One region of the Massilia genomosp. 1 genome, then DNA from elsewhere that is predicted to be linked to it. Evidence: predicted binding sites of a transcription regulator. Region 1 holds the regulator's gene; each other region holds the start of a gene.
The links. Region 1 encodes FNR, which switches genes on or off when oxygen is low (the NO sensors DNR and NnrR bind a similar motif). Its sites were predicted from a motif close to TTGATNNNNATCAA; they were not measured.

Region 2: F1735_RS03865 (XrtA system polysaccharide chain length determinant) is a predicted target of FNR. The motif match lies at 1,390-1,403, and genes of this name have one in related genera.
Region 3: F1735_RS24330 (agglutinin biogenesis protein MshI) is a predicted target of FNR. The motif match lies at 2,193-2,206, and genes of this name have one in related genera.
Region 4: F1735_RS14585 (XrtA system polysaccharide chain length determinant) is a predicted target of FNR. The motif match lies at 1,681-1,694, and genes of this name have one in related genera.

Annotation. Positions count from the first base shown of each region.
Region 1 covers NZ_WHJF01000090.1:12,497-16,831, forward strand. The annotation lists gene F1735_RS36800 (hypothetical protein) at 1-712, shown strand, start outside; gene F1735_RS25570 (hypothetical protein) at 842-1,369, shown strand; gene fnr (fumarate/nitrate reduction transcriptional regulator Fnr) at 1,380-2,147, opposite strand; gene F1735_RS25580 (DEAD/DEAH box helicase) at 2,343-3,590, opposite strand; gene F1735_RS37505 (hypothetical protein) at 3,663-3,791, opposite strand; gene F1735_RS25585 (hypothetical protein) at 3,872-4,335, opposite strand, start outside.
Region 2 covers NZ_WHJF01000006.1:91,756-96,090, reverse strand. The annotation lists gene F1735_RS03870 (EDSAP-1 family PEP-CTERM protein) at 241-1,161, shown strand; gene F1735_RS03865 (XrtA system polysaccharide chain length determinant) at 1,516-3,045, shown strand; gene F1735_RS03860 (XrtA-associated tyrosine autokinase) at 3,063-3,857, shown strand; gene F1735_RS03855 (TIGR03088 family PEP-CTERM/XrtA system glycosyltransferase) at 4,030-4,335, shown strand, end outside.
Region 3 covers NZ_WHJF01000081.1:8,073-12,407, reverse strand. The annotation lists gene F1735_RS24340 (hypothetical protein) at 1-484, opposite strand, end outside; gene F1735_RS24335 (hypothetical protein) at 481-1,206, opposite strand; gene F1735_RS24330 (agglutinin biogenesis protein MshI) at 1,203-2,144, opposite strand; gene F1735_RS24325 (DUF6701 domain-containing protein) at 2,319-4,335, opposite strand, start outside.
Region 4 covers NZ_WHJF01000033.1:17,063-21,397, reverse strand. The annotation lists gene F1735_RS14585 (XrtA system polysaccharide chain length determinant) at 1-1,534, opposite strand, end outside; gene F1735_RS14580 (S1 family peptidase) at 2,044-2,838, shown strand; gene F1735_RS14575 (XrtA/PEP-CTERM system exopolysaccharide export protein) at 2,983-3,591, shown strand; gene F1735_RS14570 (hypothetical protein) at 3,816-4,335, shown strand, end outside.

The DNA of each region.
Region 1 (4,335 bases):
CGCGCGTGGCGGCGTCGCCGTCCTCGGCAGCGGTCAACGCGGCATGGAAGCGGCAATCCCGATGGGTAGCGCTACCGCTGCGCTCGTTACCTCCGTAAACGCGCTCGCCACCATCGACGGACTGGTCTACGCAGCGGGTCCCTGGCGCGCGGTGTGCCGCAGGACCGCGTGCGGTGTCTGGGAAAGCCTGGCAGGCCGGGACACGCTGCCGGAACCGGAGCGAGACGCTCACGGCTCGAATGATGAGGGCTTCGACGTCATCGATGGCTTCAGCGCCCGGGACATCTACTGTGCGGGAGGCAAGGGCGACGTCTGGCGCTTCGACGGCGTGCGCTGGCACCAGTGCCGCGTACGGGTCGATCAGCATATCCAGGCGATCTGCTGCGCCGGCGACGGCTATGTCTACATCGGTTTGCAAGGCGGGGGCATTTTGCGCGGGCGCGAGAATTTGTGGAAGCTCATTCAAAAAACGACGCTGGCACGGCCCTTCAACGATATGGTGTGGTTTGCGGACAAGGTCTGGTGTAACTCCGACGACGGGCTCTGGACCATCGGGAATGGCAAGCTGGCGGACGCGGACGTCCCGCCGGAGGCGCGCCACCGTTCGCGTGTTCTGGCGGTGGGAGATGGCGTGATGCTGTTCGCCGGCAGATATGGCGCCGTGGTCTTCGATGGCAAGGAGTGGACACCGCTCGTGCCCGACGCCCCCTGACAGGCCGTTGAGCGCACTGGCATTGAACTATACTGTCGCGCTAGTGTCCAATCAACAACTCGAACCACGGCAGAATGGAACACCCGGATGATAAACATCGATATTCCAACTTCCAACAAGCAAGTTTTCTTGATCGGCATGCTGTTCGCGGTGCCGCTCCTGCTCACCACGGGCTTCTATTTCCTGACCCCGCATACAACAACCCCGACGGCGACGGAAACCGGCTTTGTCAGCGGCATGCTGATTGCATCGGCATTGCTGGGGCTGCTTGTATGCACAAGCATGTTCATCCGTCACTCGGTCGAGCTGACAGCCGATGCACTGGTCATCAAGCATGCCTTCTACACCTTCAGGGTCGAGCGCGCCTGCATCCAGGGGGCGGTCATCACGCGCAGTGGCGATATGAGCAGCCTGGCGATGTCGACCAAAAGAAACGGCATTGCCGCCTTCGGCTACTATTCGGGCTGGTTCAAGGTGGCACACGGGGAGCGGGCGTTTATGGCCATTTCGGGCGCGCCGGTTGTCATGCTGCGTTTCACGGGCCATCCAAAGTGCGCGCTGCTGGCCGTGAGCGGCAGCGCCACCCTCGAAGCCGAGCTTGCCGCCTGGCTGCGGGAGGGATCAGGCGCACCGGCGCAGGGTGGCGCCGGCCCGTAACGCGGCCGGCTCACGCCATCGGGCTGCACTGCTCGGTGCCGGCGGCCAGCGCCTTGAGCATGGCCGGGTCGAGCAAGCTCAGTTCGCGCTTGTCGACGCTGATCCAGCCCTGCTTTTTAAAGCGCGACAGCAGGCGGCTGATGCTTTCGATGGTCAGCCCCAGGTAATTGCCGATATCTTCGCGCGACATGCGCAGCTGGAAGCTGGTGGCCGAGTAACCGCGCGCCGCGTAACGCGCCGACAGGTTGACCAGGAATACGGCAAAGCGCTGCTCCGCCCGCATATTTCCCAGCAATAGCATGACATTTTGCTCGCGCGTGATTTCCTGGCTCATGATGCGGTGGAAATGGCGCAGCAGGGTCGGCACTTGGCCGAACAATTCTTCCAGGCGCGCGAACGGGATTTCGCACACTTCGCTGTCTTCCAGCGCGACCGCGTCGCAATGGTGGCGGTCGCCGCTGATGGCGTCCATCCCCAGCAGTTCGCCGGCCATCTGGAAACCGGTAATCTGCTGCTCGCCGTTGGCGTTGACCTGGTAGGTCTTGAAGTGGCCGAAGCGGATCGCGTACAGGTTGCGGAACGGCTCGTCCATCTGGTACAGGCGTTCGTCGCGCAACAGGCGGCGGCGCTTGCCGATAATGTTGTCGAGCCGGGTGATATCTTCGCTGTCGAGTCCCATTGGTAGGCACAGCTGATGCATGCTGCATCCTGCGCAGCTTGCCTTGAGTGCGGCGACGTTCAGCATGGCTGCCGGAACGAATGGGAGAGGCTGAGGCATAGGGTCTGACGGTTTGTGGCTTGAGCCGTATGATACCCCACAGCGACTCCGGCGCACAGGCGAATACCGGAACAGATGGGGCTGTTTGCCCGATACAGATGCGTGTTTTCCCTGCCGGGCATGCATTTTGCGCATTTGCGTTGTGCATGTCTTAACAAGGCAATCCATACCCCTGCGCATGGTGCGGCGCCGGCCTCAGCGCGGGCGGAAACGCACGTCGACCGTCGACACGTCGCCGCTGATCTTGGCTTTCTTGGGTTTCTTGGGTTTTTTCAGCACCTCGCCGGCGGTGTTGGTGAGGGGTACCCTGTGTTCCGGCGAGAAACCAGGCTCCTCGATGCGTTCCAGGGTTTGCTTCGTCAGAATTTCGATGGCGGCGAGCAATTGCACCTCATCCGCGCAGACCAGCGAGACCGCTTCGCCCGAGGCCCCCGCGCGGCCGGTGCGGCCGGTGCGATGGATGTAGTCTTCGGCCACGATCGGCAGGTCGAAATTGACCACCTGCGGCAAGTCGTCGATATCGAGCCCGCGCGCGGCCACGTCGGTCGCCACCAGGATCTTCGCTTCGCCGGCCTTGAAACGCTCGAGCGCGCGCAGGCGCGCCGGTTGCGGCTTGTCGCCGTGAATCGAATCGGCCGCGACGCCCTGCGCCTGCAAGGTCTCGACCAGCTGGTCCACGCCCTTGCGCGTCTTGACGAACACCAGCACCTGGCCCCAACGGTGCTTTTTAAGCAGGTACAAGAACAGTTCCGGCTTGCGTTTTTTGTCGACCGGCACGACCCACTGGCGGATGCGCTTGACGGTGCTGTTGCGCGGGCTGACCTCGATGCTCAAGGGGTCGCTCAGCAGCTTGCCGGCCAGGGCGCGGATCTCGTCCGAAAACGTGGCTGAAAACAGCAGGGTCTGGCGTTTTTTCGGCAGGGCGGCGAACACGGCGTCGAGTTCGCGCGAAAACCCCAGGTCGAGCATGCGGTCGGCTTCATCGAGCACCAGGGTTTCGAGCTGGTCGAACTTGAGCGCGTTCTGGCGGTACAGGTCGAGCAGGCGGCCGGGAGTGGCCACCAGCACGTCGAGTCCCTTGCGCAGCTTCATCATCTGCGGATTGATGCTCACGCCGCCGTAGGCCACGTGGGTGCGCAGCGGCAAGCCGGCCCCATAGGCGCGGAAACTCTCATGCACCTGCTCGGCCAGTTCGCGCGTCGGCACCAGCACCAGCACGCGCACCGCATTGGCGCCGACCTGGCCCTGCAAGGTCAGGCGCTGCAACAGGGGCAGGGCGAAGCCGGCGGTCTTGCCGGTGCCGGTCTGGGCGGCGGCCATCATGTCGCGCCCGGCCAGCACGGCGGGAATGGCTTGCGCCTGCACTGGCGTGGGCGTGCGGTAACCGAGCGCGTCCAGCGTGCGCACGAGGGGATCGATCAGACCGAGGGAATCAAAAGACATGGGGAAGCGACCTTGCAGCGAAAGAACAAGGGCGTAGTTTACTCTGTCCGGCGCTTGCCGGGGCGCAAAAGCCTACCGGGTCAACGACGCCGTCGCCACTTTGGGCTTGGTCGGTTCCTGCTTGTCGCCGCAGGCGGCCGTGGCCAGAACGAGCATGCAGCAGGCGGCCAGCGCCGCGAGCGAGTGAAAGCGTGGTTTCATGGCGCACTCCCTTGTAAAAAGGATATCCTACCCAAAACCACGCCCGCGCGGCGCGCTGTTCCTTGCCTGTTGCCTGCCGCTCAGAAACGGTAGCTGATACCGGCGCGCAAGACCGGATAGACCTTGTAGGCCTCGACGTCGGCTTCCATCTTCACGCGCTCGGTGGCGACATCGCGCGCCAGGGTGGCGCAGGCGGCAGCCGCGGCGGTGCATTGCGAGTTCGTCAAGCGGCCCTTCGGGTGACCTTGCCACAGCGCGCCCAGGTCGGCGCTGAGCTGCCACTTCTTGTCGGTGCTTAAGGCATTGCCCCAGCCCACGCCAACATAAGGCGCGCCCTTGTTGTACTCGATCCCGCCGTTGAGGATGCCGACCTGGCTGGCGGCGTATTGCTTGCCGTTGATGTTGAAGAAGCCGTTCGAATCCTGGCGCGCCACCATGCTGATCTTGTTGCCGTTATATACCACGCCGCCGGTCAGGCGGAACGGGCTGTTATCGATCAGGTGCCAGTCGAACAGCACATCGATATTTTGCAGCTTGGCCTTCA
Region 2 (4,335 bases), on a different contig from region 1:
CAGACAGGGCCATCAGTAAGGAAGTTCACGCTGTGCGCCGAGACATTGTTCTGCAACAAACATGGACAGTCGAGAAATTTTGCATCCTGCCGGGAAACAAGAATAACTGCGCAGCCGTATTTCACAAGCCATTGATAACAAAAGAAAAAGTGAGCTGGCACGCTTGCTGCATAGATGGTTGGCACGGCGGCGCCGCAAGCTGTCGACGCTTCCCCACCTGATCCCACCGGAGAGTCAATTATGAAACTAGTCCCGACATCCCTGATGAAACATGCGGCGATTGCCGGTCTCTGCCTGGCCGCAATGAACGGCGCGCGCGCCGATGCATTCGCCCAGTCCGTCCTCCTGATCGACAATTTCCGCCTGCTTCATTCCAGCGGTGACGCCTTTAAATCGACGGATTTCACCACGTTCTTCGACAACGTCAGTGTCACCTCCACCGCTTCTCTCAACGGCGTGAGCTCCACCGCGACGATCGACGGCAGCACGCCCGACCTGGCGCACCAGTTCGTCGGCCTGCCCACGTCGCCGCGCGCCGAAAACGACTTTGCCCACTATTCCGCACTGCCAAGCGTGCCCGGCACCTTCGGCTATGCCGACCAGAACATGACCGGCAACGCCGTGACCATCGGTTCGCGCGCGGCCGGGGCACGCGTCGAGACGCGCGGTGAGGCTTCCCTGGGCAGCGACGGCCACGCCGGCGGCAGGTCCGACGTCGGTACCCAGACCTTATTCCAATTCACTCTCGGCACGAGCGACAGCATGTCCATCTCCTTCGACGCCAAGCCGATGACGCAGGCCTATGCCAGCATCGGCAGCGGGAGTGAGACCAACGCCATCGCCCGCCTGGATTGGAGCATCAATATCAAGAATGCGACAACCGGCGAAATGATGCTCAACTACACACCGGGCCAACTCAACGGCGATGGCTCGACCAGCCGCAATGGCCACGCCTTTGGCACCTCGACCTACGACCCGGGCTGGCTGACATTTTCGGCCAGATCGCTCCAACTCAACGCCAATGAAATGTATCAGCTGACCATCAACCAGTCCACGTATGCCAACGCCATGCAGAAGACGGCGGTGCCGGAACCGGGCAGCCTGGCGCTTTTCGGCCTCGGCCTGCTGGGGATGTCGCTGATGACGCGGCGCCGCAAATAGGCCGGCCATGCAGACAAGAAGAACAAGGCGGCCACGCTGTTGGCGGCCATTCCAGGGCTCGCAGCCGGTGCTGCGCGGTCGGCGCCGGCTGGGGATGCGGGCGTCGGACCGCCCCGCCGGGCCCTGATGCACGGCTCGCTGTCAGCCGGCATTTTTCCGGTCAGGAGCGCGCCTGACCGGGCAATTTTTTTGGCAGGGGCAGGCCGCGGACGCATGCTCTTTTTACGCTTGACGCGAATCAACGCGCCCGTGATCAGCGGAAACTTACAGTTTCCACGGACATATAATCGAACGAGTAGTGAAGCTGGCAGTGTCGCTTCCCATCGCCGCCCGACTTACGGAGACCCACACGATATGGAGGACTTCATCAGCCAGTTGCTGCTGCATGTGCGAGGCATCTGGAAATATCGCTGGCTCGCCCTCGGCACCATGTGGGTCGTGGCATCGCTGGGCTGGGTGGTGGTGCTGCGCCTGCCGAACGACTACCAGAGTTCGGCCCGCGTGTTTGTCGATACCCAGAGCATCCTCAAGCCGCTCATGGCCAGCATGACCAGCATGCCGAACGTGCAGCAACAAGTATCGATCATGAGCCGCACCCTGCTCAGCCGGCCGAACCTGGAGCGCGTGTTGCGCATGGTCGACCTCGATGTGGATGCCACCACGCCGCGCCAGCGCGAGCACCAGATCGACGAACTGGCCACGCGGCTGAAAATTTCCGGCACCACCACCAACGATATCTATTCGATCACCTACGGCGGCGACAATCCCAAGCAGGTGCATGACGTGGTGCAAGCCTTGCTGACCATCTTTTTGGAAGGCAGCTTCAAGGGCAAGAAAGCCGATTCCCAGTACGCCATCCGCTTCATCGACGAGCAGATCAAAAGCTACGAGCAACGCCTGGTGGCGGCCGAAAACACGGTCAAGGAATTCAAGCTGCGCAACAGCGCGCTGTTGCCGCGCCAGGGCGTCGATTACAGCGCCCAACTGGCCATCGCCAGCGACGCCCTCAGCACCGCGCGCATCGACCTGCTCGAAGCCGAACAGGCGCGCATTGCGATCCAGGCGCGCATCAACGGCGACCCGCTGCCGGCCGGAGCCGATCCGCGTCCGCGCGCCATCGTCAATCCCGACATCGACGCCCGCATCGCCGCCATCAACAAGAACCTCGACACCCTGCGCCTGCAATACACCGACCTGCACCCGGACGTGGTCAGCGCGCGCCGCCTGCTGGCCCAGCTCGAAGCGCGCAAGATCGAGGAAAGCAAGCTGGCCCAGCGCGATGGCGACCCCGGCCGTTTTTACAGTCCCATGCTGCAGCAGCTCAAGGTGGCCCTGACCGAGGCCGACGCCAAGGTGGCGGCGATGCGGGTGCGGGTACATGAATACAGCGTGCGCCACGAGCGCCTGCGCGAACAGAGCAATGCCGTGCCGGAAGTCGAATCGCAACTGGCCCAGCTCAACCGCGACTATGAAATCAACAAGGACAACTACGAAAAGCTGATCGCGCGGCGCGAGTCGGCCAGGCTCTCGGGCGACCTGAGTTCCTCGACCGAGATGATGACGTTCCGCATCATCGATCCGCCCACCATGCCGCTCTCGCCGGTCGGCCCCAACCGGCGCCTGTTCCACACCGGCGTGCTCTTGATCGCCCTGTGCGCCGGGCTGGGCGCGGCGCTGCTGATCAGCCAGGTCCGTCCGACATTCGTCAGCCCCAGCGCGCTGCGCGAGATCACCGGACTGAACGTGCTCGGTACGGTATCGATGACCTGGAACGATGCCGAACGCACCAAGCTGCGCCGCGGGCAATACCTGCTCGGCGCGGCCTTCACCGCCTTGCTCGGCCTGTACGGCACGATCATGGCATCCGGATTTCTCACGGGCTAAGCCCCAGGGAGTACAACGTGGACAGTTCCCTCACTCCGGCCGCTGCGCCGCACGGCCCCGACGCGCCCGCCGGCGCCCACAACGCCGAGCAGTTGCGCGAAGTCGACATCAACCTGGCGCGCCTGCAGCAGATGGGCATGGTGACCCACGACGGCGGGCGCACCAGCGTGGCTGAAGATTTTCGCATCATCAAGCGCCCGCTGCTGCGCAATGCGCGCGCGGCGGTGTCCGGCGGGGTCCGGCACGGCAACCTGATCGTCGTCACCAGCGCCCTGCCCGGCGAAGGCAAGACCTACTGTGCGATCAACCTGGCGATGAGCATCGCCATGGAAAAAGACCACACCGTGCTGCTGGTCGACGCCGACGTCGCCCGTCCCTCGGTGCTGCGCACGCTCGGCCTGGCGCCGGGGCTGGGGCTGATGGATATCTTGCTCAATGGCGACCTGAGCCTGTCGGATGTGATCCTCAAGACCAATATCCCGACCCTGAGCCTGTTGCCGGCGGGGCGCAACAACAAGCACGCCACCGAACTGCTGGCCAGCCACGCGATGAGCAAGCTGCTCTCGGAAATTGCCAACCGCTACCCGGACCGGATCGTGATTTTCGACTCGCCGCCCTTGCTGCTGACCACCGAAGCGGCGGTGCTGGCGGCGCAGATGGGCCAGGTGGTGATGGTGGTCGAGTCCGAGACGACGACCCAGCGCGAAGTCAAGGAAGCGCTGCTGCGGCTCGACAACTGCGCCCACGTCGACCTGATCTGCAACAAGGCGCGCGCCTTCAACGGCGGCGATTACCACGGCTACTACGACTAGCCGATGCCAAACAAAAGCTGGTGTCAGGTCTGACATTCGGACACGGGCTCGGCAGCATTGCAGTTGAGCTCGTGTCCGAATGTCAGACCTGACACCGATGTGTAGTTGAGGGCGGCGCTATCCGCGCCACCCTGTTTGTTCCCGTTCGCCCGATGAACCTTTGGAGTCGACCATGACTACTTCCCTTGAACCGCCGCGCCTCGTGGTGCATCTGATCCACCAGCTCGACATCGGCGGCCTCGAAAACGGACTGATCAACCTGATCAAGCACATGCCGCCCGAACGCTATCGTCACGCCATCGTCTGCCTCAAGGATTATTCGGAGTACCACGCGCACATCAGGCAGCGCGGCGTCGAGATCATCAGCCTGAACAAGCGCGAAGGCAAGGATTGGGGCCATTACCTGCGCCTGTTCCGCGCCCTGCGCGCGCTGCAGCCGGACTTGATCCACACGCGCAACCTGTGCGGCATCGAAGGC
Region 3 (4,335 bases), on a different contig from region 1:
CCGCACCGGGCGCCGGCGCGGCGGCCTCCTCCAGGCCTGGCTCGGGGTCGAACGAGCCGGCGAATGGCATCGCCGGCAAGCTTTTCACGCCCACCAGGCGCAGCCGGCCGTTGGCCTTGAGAATGCGTTCGAGCAGCGGCGCGATGGTCTCGGGCGTGACCAGGCTGTTGTGCGCGGTGCGCAGGCTGTCCGACAGCCTGGTGCTGGCACCCTTGATCACCGCCAGCCGCGCGCGGTTGTCGCGGTCGGGGTCGACCGCGTTCGTTTGCGCCAAGGCCGTGATTTCGGCATCGATGCCGAGCATATTGTTTTGCTGCTGGCTGATCTGGTTGCGCAACATCTTCTGGCGCGCAAGCAGGGGATCGAACAGGAGGGCGAACAGCACGAACACGACCACGCCGACCGTGGCGCCGAACACCATGGCGCGCTCGCGCACGCTCATGGCGTCGATTTTCAGTTGCAGCTTGAGCAGGCGCGCTTTCATTTGGCGGCCTCCGCTTTGATGCTGGCCGCTACCTGCTTCACGTCGGGCGGCGTGGCGTCGGCAGCGCGCGGCGCGGCGGCCACGCGCGCGGGCGCCACGTCCTGCAGGGTGAAATCGATATACGGCGCCATCTGGCCCGGATCTGGCGCATCCTTGCCGTCAAGCTGCAGGCGCGCCCGGCTCATTTGCAGGCTGGAAAAATTCTTCCCCTGCATGGCCGCTTCGCGCGTGAGGCGGGTGACGAAAGCCGGCACCAGGCTGGCGTCGAGCGCGCGGCCCTGCAAGCCGATATGGTGGCCGTCGCCGCCGATGTACACCCCGGTCAGCCACAGGTCGGCGCCGGCCTGGCGCGCCAGCGCCTTGAAGTAGCGCGCATACCCTTTGCGCGCCACGACCAGGGTTTGTCCGCCCAGCACCTTCGAGACATCGTGCAAGGAAGCGAGGTCGGCTTCGGCGCGGGCGATCTCCAGCTCGAGCTCGCGGCTTTTCTGGCGCGGGGCGAATTCGGCGATGACCCTGGCCTGGCGCTCCTTTTTCAAGACCAGCTGGTCGGCGCCGGCGGCCGCTTCGGCTTCCAGCCGGCCGATGCTGTGGCGGCCCACCATCACCATGGCCAGCGCGCCGGCCACCAGCACGCCGAGCGCGAGCAGCATGTTGCTGGACGTAAAAATCTTCTTCTGCTTGAGAAACTCCGGGTTGAACAGATTGATTTGCTGGCTCAAGAGGCAACCTCCTCATCCCGCAGGGCCGCGCCCAGGGTCAGGAAAAAGCGCTGCTGCTGCGCGGCGGCGGCCAGTTCCGGCACCCCATCGAGGTCCAGCACGCTGGCCAGGTCGAGCGACTCGACCTTGGTATACAGGTTGCTGGACAGGTATTCGTCCAGGCCGCTCGCGCCGGTCGGCGCCAGCACCAGTTTCGAGACGTTGATGAAGTTGTACTGGCGGTCGAAATGGTCGAGCGAACGTTGCAATTCCAGGGTGATCTTGTCGTAGCACACGTGCTTGCGATCATGGTCGCTGTCGAGCAATTGTTCGAGCGTTACGTCGATCCGGCGCGCCAGGTACAACTCGGCGTTATAGGTGACGGTCAGCAAGCCGCCCTCGCTGCTGAACGAGAGCACGGCCACGCCGCGCCCTTCCGGTTCGAGCAGGGCCGAGATATTCCGTTGCGCCATTTCGGGAATGTCGATCACCGCCAGCGGCACGCCGGCGTTGACGAAGCGGTTCTGGCGGCTTTCGATCAGGCTGTTGCGCGCGGCCACCGCGAACAGCGACTGGCTGCGGCCCTGAGCCTTGTCGGTGGGAATGTCGAGCACATCGATGCCGGCCTGGTCGGCCGGAAAATCGAGCATGTCCTTCAGGCGCCAGCGCACGGCGGTGCGCAGCTCGTCGGCCGGCACGTTGGGGGCCTCGACCGAGAGCAACTGGTATTCACCGGCGCCGAGCACGGTCGCGCAGCGAAAACTGCTCGCGTGCAAGTCCTTGCCGGTCTTTTCCAGCATGTCGGGGCCGTTGCCTTTGTCGGCCGCATAAAACGCCGCCAGGGTGACGCGCGGCTTGCCCCCGGCCTGGTGCTTGACGCGCGCCGCGAACACGCCCTCGCCATGCAGGGCGATGACCAGCAAACCATCCTTCTTCTTTGATCTCGAGAAAAATCCCATGCCCGCAATCTATATCAATACCGCGCGCGAAGGTCGTGCGGTAGCTTCTTGATTATATTCAAGTTTCATCGCGATTTAACACGAAATTTGCGATCAGCAACTGAAAGCGTCGGATTTCCACCGCATAGTGATAGCAGTATGGAATCTTCCGTACCTGTTCCCCCGGCGCGCCCATCAGAAAATCTCGCGGATATAGATCAGCGGCGTGGTCTTGTACACGCCGAAGGTGAGCCTGCCGGGCGTGGACGGCAGCCACACGGGCAGGTTGAGGGCGGCGTCGACGCTGCCGGTCTTGCCGGTCGGCGCCAGCTTGAACTTGAGCACGCCCTCCTTCATGTACGCCGTGCCGAGCGTGGCCTTGGGGTCGGGAAAGGGCGTGAGCCCATTGCAGCTCGTCATGTTGCCCTTGCATTGGGTATAACTGAGCCGCAATTGGGCGCCGGCGACGCTGTGCGGCAAGCTCACCTGGCCCGAGCCGGCTTCCGGTGGCGGCGGGATGCTGATGGCGTCGCTGGCGCTACCGACCCAGCGGCCATTGGTGGCGCTGGTGCCGGTCCAGTATTGGGCGCGCATGGTCACCGCCAGCGGCAGCAGTTCCGAACCGAAGGCATTTTCGACCAGCATCCGGCCGCGCGCGATTTTGGTGCCGCCCTCGACCGACAAGGCGGCGCGGTTCGAGGTGACCAGGTCGGCGTCGCTGGCGCGCAGGTAGATATCGAGCGGCTCATAGGTGGTGGCGGCATAGTCGTAGCTCGGCCAGGTGGTGGCCACGCCCTGGATGAACACCGTCTGCGCATCGGTGATCGCACTGGGCGTGAGCGTGCCCTTGGTGGCCTGGACCGCACCGCCCATCGTGGTGAACGGCAGCAGCTTGGGCGACTTGACGAACTTGCCCTGGTAGAACTTGGTGATCTGGCCGACCGCATTTACGGCCCGCACGACGGTCTGGATCGGCTGCTTCGAATAATGCAGGCCGAGATTCTTGCAGTCGAGCGGATGCGGCGCGGCGCAATACATGATGATCGGCACGTCGGTCTGGAAGTAGCCCGGATAAAAGCGGCCCAGCGCGATACCGTTGCTGGTGACGTCGGCCGTATCGAGATAGGTCGACCCTTGCATGTGCGCGCGCACATTGATGATGCCGGCTTCGGCGAAGGTAAAGTTGGCGCCGCTGGCGGCGCCGCCGCTGAACGGCGCAAACTCCCCTTCCACCTGGGGAAACGGATCGCCGTTGAAAACCGCCATGTCGGCGAACGCCAGCGCTTCCGACGTGGGGTCGCCCGGATCGGCGTAGTTGAGCGAATCGATGGCGACCGTGGTGATCAGGTCGACCATCTGCGGGGTGGTTTCCCTGCCAAAATTGGGCGTCGGCAAGCCGTCGAAGTTTTGCGCAATCACATCGAGGGTAAAGCCGGCGCCGGCCTTCCAGAAGCGGCCGATATCGGCCGTCATCTTGGTCTGCTCGATCAGGCCGGCCGGATTGGCCAGCGGCGTGCTCAAGGCGAATTTGTAGGGCCGCACGACGAACTGGCCGCTGGTGCTCACCTGCGCCAGCGCCGAGGCGGTCTCGGCCATCAGCAGTTCGACCTGGCCGACGTCCGAGTACACGAACGCCAGCGGCGGCGAGGTGGCCGCGTTCGGATCGAAGCTCAGCGCAATGGCTTGCCACTGGGTCGCGCTTTGCGCCGCGGACGCCCCGATGCACGCTTTCAGGGCAATGTTCTTGAACTTGGCGACGCCGCCGGCGCCCGTGGTCGGGTTGACGCACTTGAGCGAAAACTGCAGGGTCGGCGTGCTGGTGGGTGGCACCACGGTCTTGAAATTGAGGTCGAGCGCGGTGTTGTCGATCGCCGTGATGTACACCGTGCCGTTCACCGCAGCCTGCTGGGTCGGCATGCTCAGGTAATTGCACTGGCCGACGCTGCCGGGCGTGATGCCGGTCCGGCACGGGCTGTCGGTAAACACATACCTGGCGCTGGAAAAGCTGATGGTCTTGCTGGCGCTGTTGTTGGCCAGGTCGTTATCGAACTGCAAGCCGCCGACGCTGGCATTGGCGGTCATGCTGCCCGGCGCGGTCAGGGCGATCCGGGTGCTGATGGTCAGGGCCGGCGCCACCTCGCCCACCGCCAGCTGCTCGGGCGAGACGCAGGTGACCACCTGGCCCGAGCGCGAGCAGGTCCAGTCGGTGCCG
Region 4 (4,335 bases), on a different contig from region 1:
AGAGCAGCGGTCGGACAAACAGGGCCGCCATCACGCCGCCGTAGGCGCCGAACAGCACGATCACGGCCGCGCTGAAGGCGTACAGGCGCTTGGTGCGGATGACCTTTTGTTCGTTGGTCCAGTTCATGCCGATGCTGCCGAGGATAGGAATGCCGGTCACGTCGCGCAGGCTGCCCTGACTCATGAAGGTCGGACGCAGTTGGCTCATCAGCAGGGCCACGCCCAGGCCGGCCGCCAGCGCGGCGGCGAACACGAACGAGAACAGGCGGTGGCGGTTCGGTCCCGACGGCGTCGAGGGCACGGTGGGCGGATCGATCACGCGGAAGGTCAGCATGTCGGTGGCCGAACTGAGGTCGCCCGAGAGCTTGGCCGCTTCGCGCCGGCCGACCAGTTTTTCGTAATTCTCTTTGTTGATCAGGTAGTCGCGGTTGAGCTGGGCCAGCTGGGCCTCGACTTCGGGCGCGTTGGTGCTCTGCGAGCGCAGGCGCGCCACGCGGCTCGTGTATTCGCCCACGCGCGCCTTGAGCGAAGCGACCCGCGCTTCTTCCACCGACAGCGCCACGTTCATTTGCTGCAGCATGGGGCTGTAGTTGGCGCCGGGGTCGTTGTTGCGCTTGTTGCGCTTGGCTTCTTCGAGCTTGCGCGCTTCGAGCTGGGCGATCAGGCGGCGCGCCGCCACGATGTCGGGATGGGCGTCGGTGTACTGCATGCGCAGGCCGTCGAGATTCTTGTTGAGCGCCGCGATGCGCGCATCGATTTCGGGATTGGCCACGGTGGCCGCTTCCGGCGGCGTGAGCGGGGCCGGTTCTTCGCCGGCGATCTGGCGCTTGATGGCGTTGCGCGCCTGCTCGGCTTCGGTCAGTTCCAGGCGCGCCTGGTTGAGCGAGTCTTCGAGCGTGGCCATGTTGGCGCTGAAGTCGCCGCCGGCGCGCGGCAGCATGCCGAGGTGCTTGATCTTGAATTCCTTGAGCGCGTTTTCGGCCTGCACCAGCTTTTCTTCGTAATTCTTGATCTGGTCGTCGATGAACTGCACCGCTTTTTCGGAATCCTGCTTCTTGCCGCCGAAGCTGCCTTCCACGAAGATGGTCAGCAGCGACTGCACGATGTCCTTGCCCAGCTTGGGGTTGGAATTCTTGTACGAGATGGTGTAGATGTCGTCACGCTCGGTGCCGCCGATGCTGATCTGCGCCATCAGCTCGTCGATCAGCTTTTCATTGTCCTTGGGCGTGGACGCCTTGATGTCGAGGTCGACCATGCGCATGACGCGCTCGACGTTGGGACGGCTGATCAGGGTGCGCCGCATGAAGGCCACCTGCTGGTCCACGTTCGGTACCGTCGTCATGCCCGACAGCAGCGGTTGCAGGATGCTCTGGGTATCGACGTACACCCGGGCCGAGGCCTGGTATTCATTCGGCAAGCGGTACACCACCGCCCAGCCCACGATGGCCACGATCCAGGAAATGACGACCGCGTACCAGCGGTATTTCCAGATCGCTTTGAGGAAGTTCGTCAGTAGGGCCTGCAGTTCTGCCATCTCGTCAATCTCGCCATAAAGGGTATCCCGGGAAGGTATCCCGGGAGGGTGGCCCAGGCCGGCCGCTGTGTACGCACATGCGGACGCAGCGCCCGGTGCCGCATCGCGCCAGCCAACGTGTTATCGGATGCACAAAAAACAATTTATTGTTGCAGCTCAAGGAGCATGACAATGAATTGCTCTAAGGCATTGATTAATAATCATATGATACAGGAAATTCGTTTCCTGCTGATATTGAATTCGCCCACATAGTATACGTTCAACAATTGTTTACGGCATCACTCATGTATTCAATGACAATTCGGCCAATCCTGTTGCCCCTCGCAAAGAGTTTCGCACATCGATTCGCCAAACAGGAAGAAAACCGTGGCCTTGCGCGCCGAAATTACAACAGTGGTGAAGCGACCATGATCAGCCGGTTTGCGTGAATGAAACTAGTTGTTGCCGGCGCGCCAATCGGGTACTGTCGGCGCATGACTTCTTCCCTCCTTTTACGCGCCGGTGTCGGCATGCGCCCAAGCCTTGCCGGCGCCCTGCTTGCCGCCCTTGCCTGGGCGCCCGGTGCGGCCGCCGGCGCCACCTTCGGCCAGGTGATCGCCGCGGTCAAGCCCTCGGTGGTCGGAATCGGCACCTACCAGCCCACGCGCAGCCCGGCCATCGTGTTCGTGGCCACCGGCTTTGTCACCGGCGACGGCCTGAGCGTGATCACGAACGCGCACGGCATCCCCGAGACGCTCGACAGCGAACGCAATGAAACGCTGGGCATCGTCATCGCCAAAGGCGACAAGGTCGACTTCCGCCCCGCCAGGCTGGCCGGGCTCGACCGCCTGCACGACCTGGCCCACCTGCGCCTGGCCGGCGCGCCGATGCCGGCCCTGCGCCTGGGCGACGGCGGCGCGGTCGAGGAAGGCCAGGCGCTGGCGTTTACCGGCTTTCCGCTCGGCATGGTGCTCGGCTTGCATCCGGTGACCCACCGCGCCATGTTGTCGGCCATTACGCCGCTGGTGATGCCCTCGGTCAGTGCGCGCAAGCTCGATGCGCGCGCGATTGCGCAACTGGCGCGCGCGCCCTCGCCCATCTACCAGCTTGACGGCACGGCGTATCCGGGCAACAGCGGCAGCCCGGTCTACGATCCCGACAGCGGCCAGGTGCTGGCGGTGCTGAACATGGTGTTCGTCAAGGGATTGAAGGAAAATGCGATCAGCAACCCGAGCGGCATCAGCTACGCCATCCCGGTGATCCATGTGCGCACGCTGCTGCAACAACAAACATCAACGCAAACAACGCCGCAAACAACACCGTGAGGAAAGAAAAGCGTGTCCTCCCTTTCGCTTGAAAAACTTCATGCTAAAATAGAAACTGTTGTAATTAAAATTGCATTATAGTAATTTAATACCGGCGCGGTCCGCATAAAGGAAAATCAGGTGAACACGTTCAAATCGCATACGATGAAATGGCTTGGCGCCAGCGCGCTGGCCCTGTCGACCCTGCTCCTGGGCGGCTGCGCCTCCCAGGTCTCGACCGTGGTGCCCGATCCGGGGCCGGCCAGCGCCCATGAATACCTGATCGGCCCGGGCGACACCGTCAATATCGTGGTGTGGCGCAATCCGGAAGTGTCGACCACGGTGCCGGTGCGTCCGGATGGCAAGATCACCACCCCGCTGGTGGAAGACTTGCAGGCCAGCGGCAAAACCTCGACCACCCTGGCGCGCGATATCGAAAAAGCGCTCGAAAAATACATCCAGCAACCGGTGGTGACCGTCATCGTGACCAGTTTCGTCGGCAATTACAGCGAGCAGATCCGCGTGATCGGGCAAGCCGCCCGTCCGCAAGCGCTCGCTTACCGGCGCGACATGTCGCTGATGGATGTGCTGATCGCGGTCGGCGGCGTCACCGAGTTCGCTTCTGGCAATAAGGCCATCGTGATCCGCAAGGTGGACGGCAAGTCGGAAAAGCTGGCCGTGCGCTTGAACGACCTGATCAAGCAGGGCGATATTTCGGCGAATATCTACATGCGCCCCGGCGATGTGCTGGTGATTCCCGAAAGCTTCTTCTAAAGGCGGTCGACAGACGGCCCAAATGGTGGAATACTTGCGCGAAAGACAGGATGTCGGTTTTTTTTACAGGATAGACCGTCTGGCGCCGGCGCCGCTAACACACAGCGCCACCAAGCCTTTGATCTGCATCAGATTTTGGCGCCGGGGCGCGGCATTGGAATAAAAATTGCTTCAACTCTGTATCAGGCATGCCTGACGCTGCCGTTCAATTCGAGGAAACTGACGTGACTATCAATCATCAAGCGGACCGCGCCAGCGGCGAAGCAGTAGCGCCGCTCGCGCCCTTGTCGGCGTCCGGCAACGCGCGGCGCCGCTTTACGCGCGCCGGCATCGGCGCGTCCGGGGTCCTGATGACCCTGGCCAGCCAGCCGGGCATGGCCGCCACCGTCTGCGCCTCGCCGTCCGGCTCGCTGTCGAACGGCTTGCAATCGAGCCACCGGCCTGACAATCCGCTCACCTGCGGCGGCAATTCGCCGGGCTTTTATGCCAACAACACGGCCGCATGGCCGTCGAACCCGGCGCCGGCGCGTAAATTCAAGGATATTTTCCCGGTCAACGCCAGCCAGGCCGCGCTCGGCGAGCTGACCCTGGCCGAGGTGTTCAAGACCAACGGCAATCCGCACGGCGGCAAGGGCGGCAAAGGCCCGTTCAAGAGCGAAGACCTGGATCCCCACAATGTGGCCAGCCATGTGCTCGCCGCCTACCTGAACATCCAGAGCAAGCGCTCGACCGTACTGACCGAGA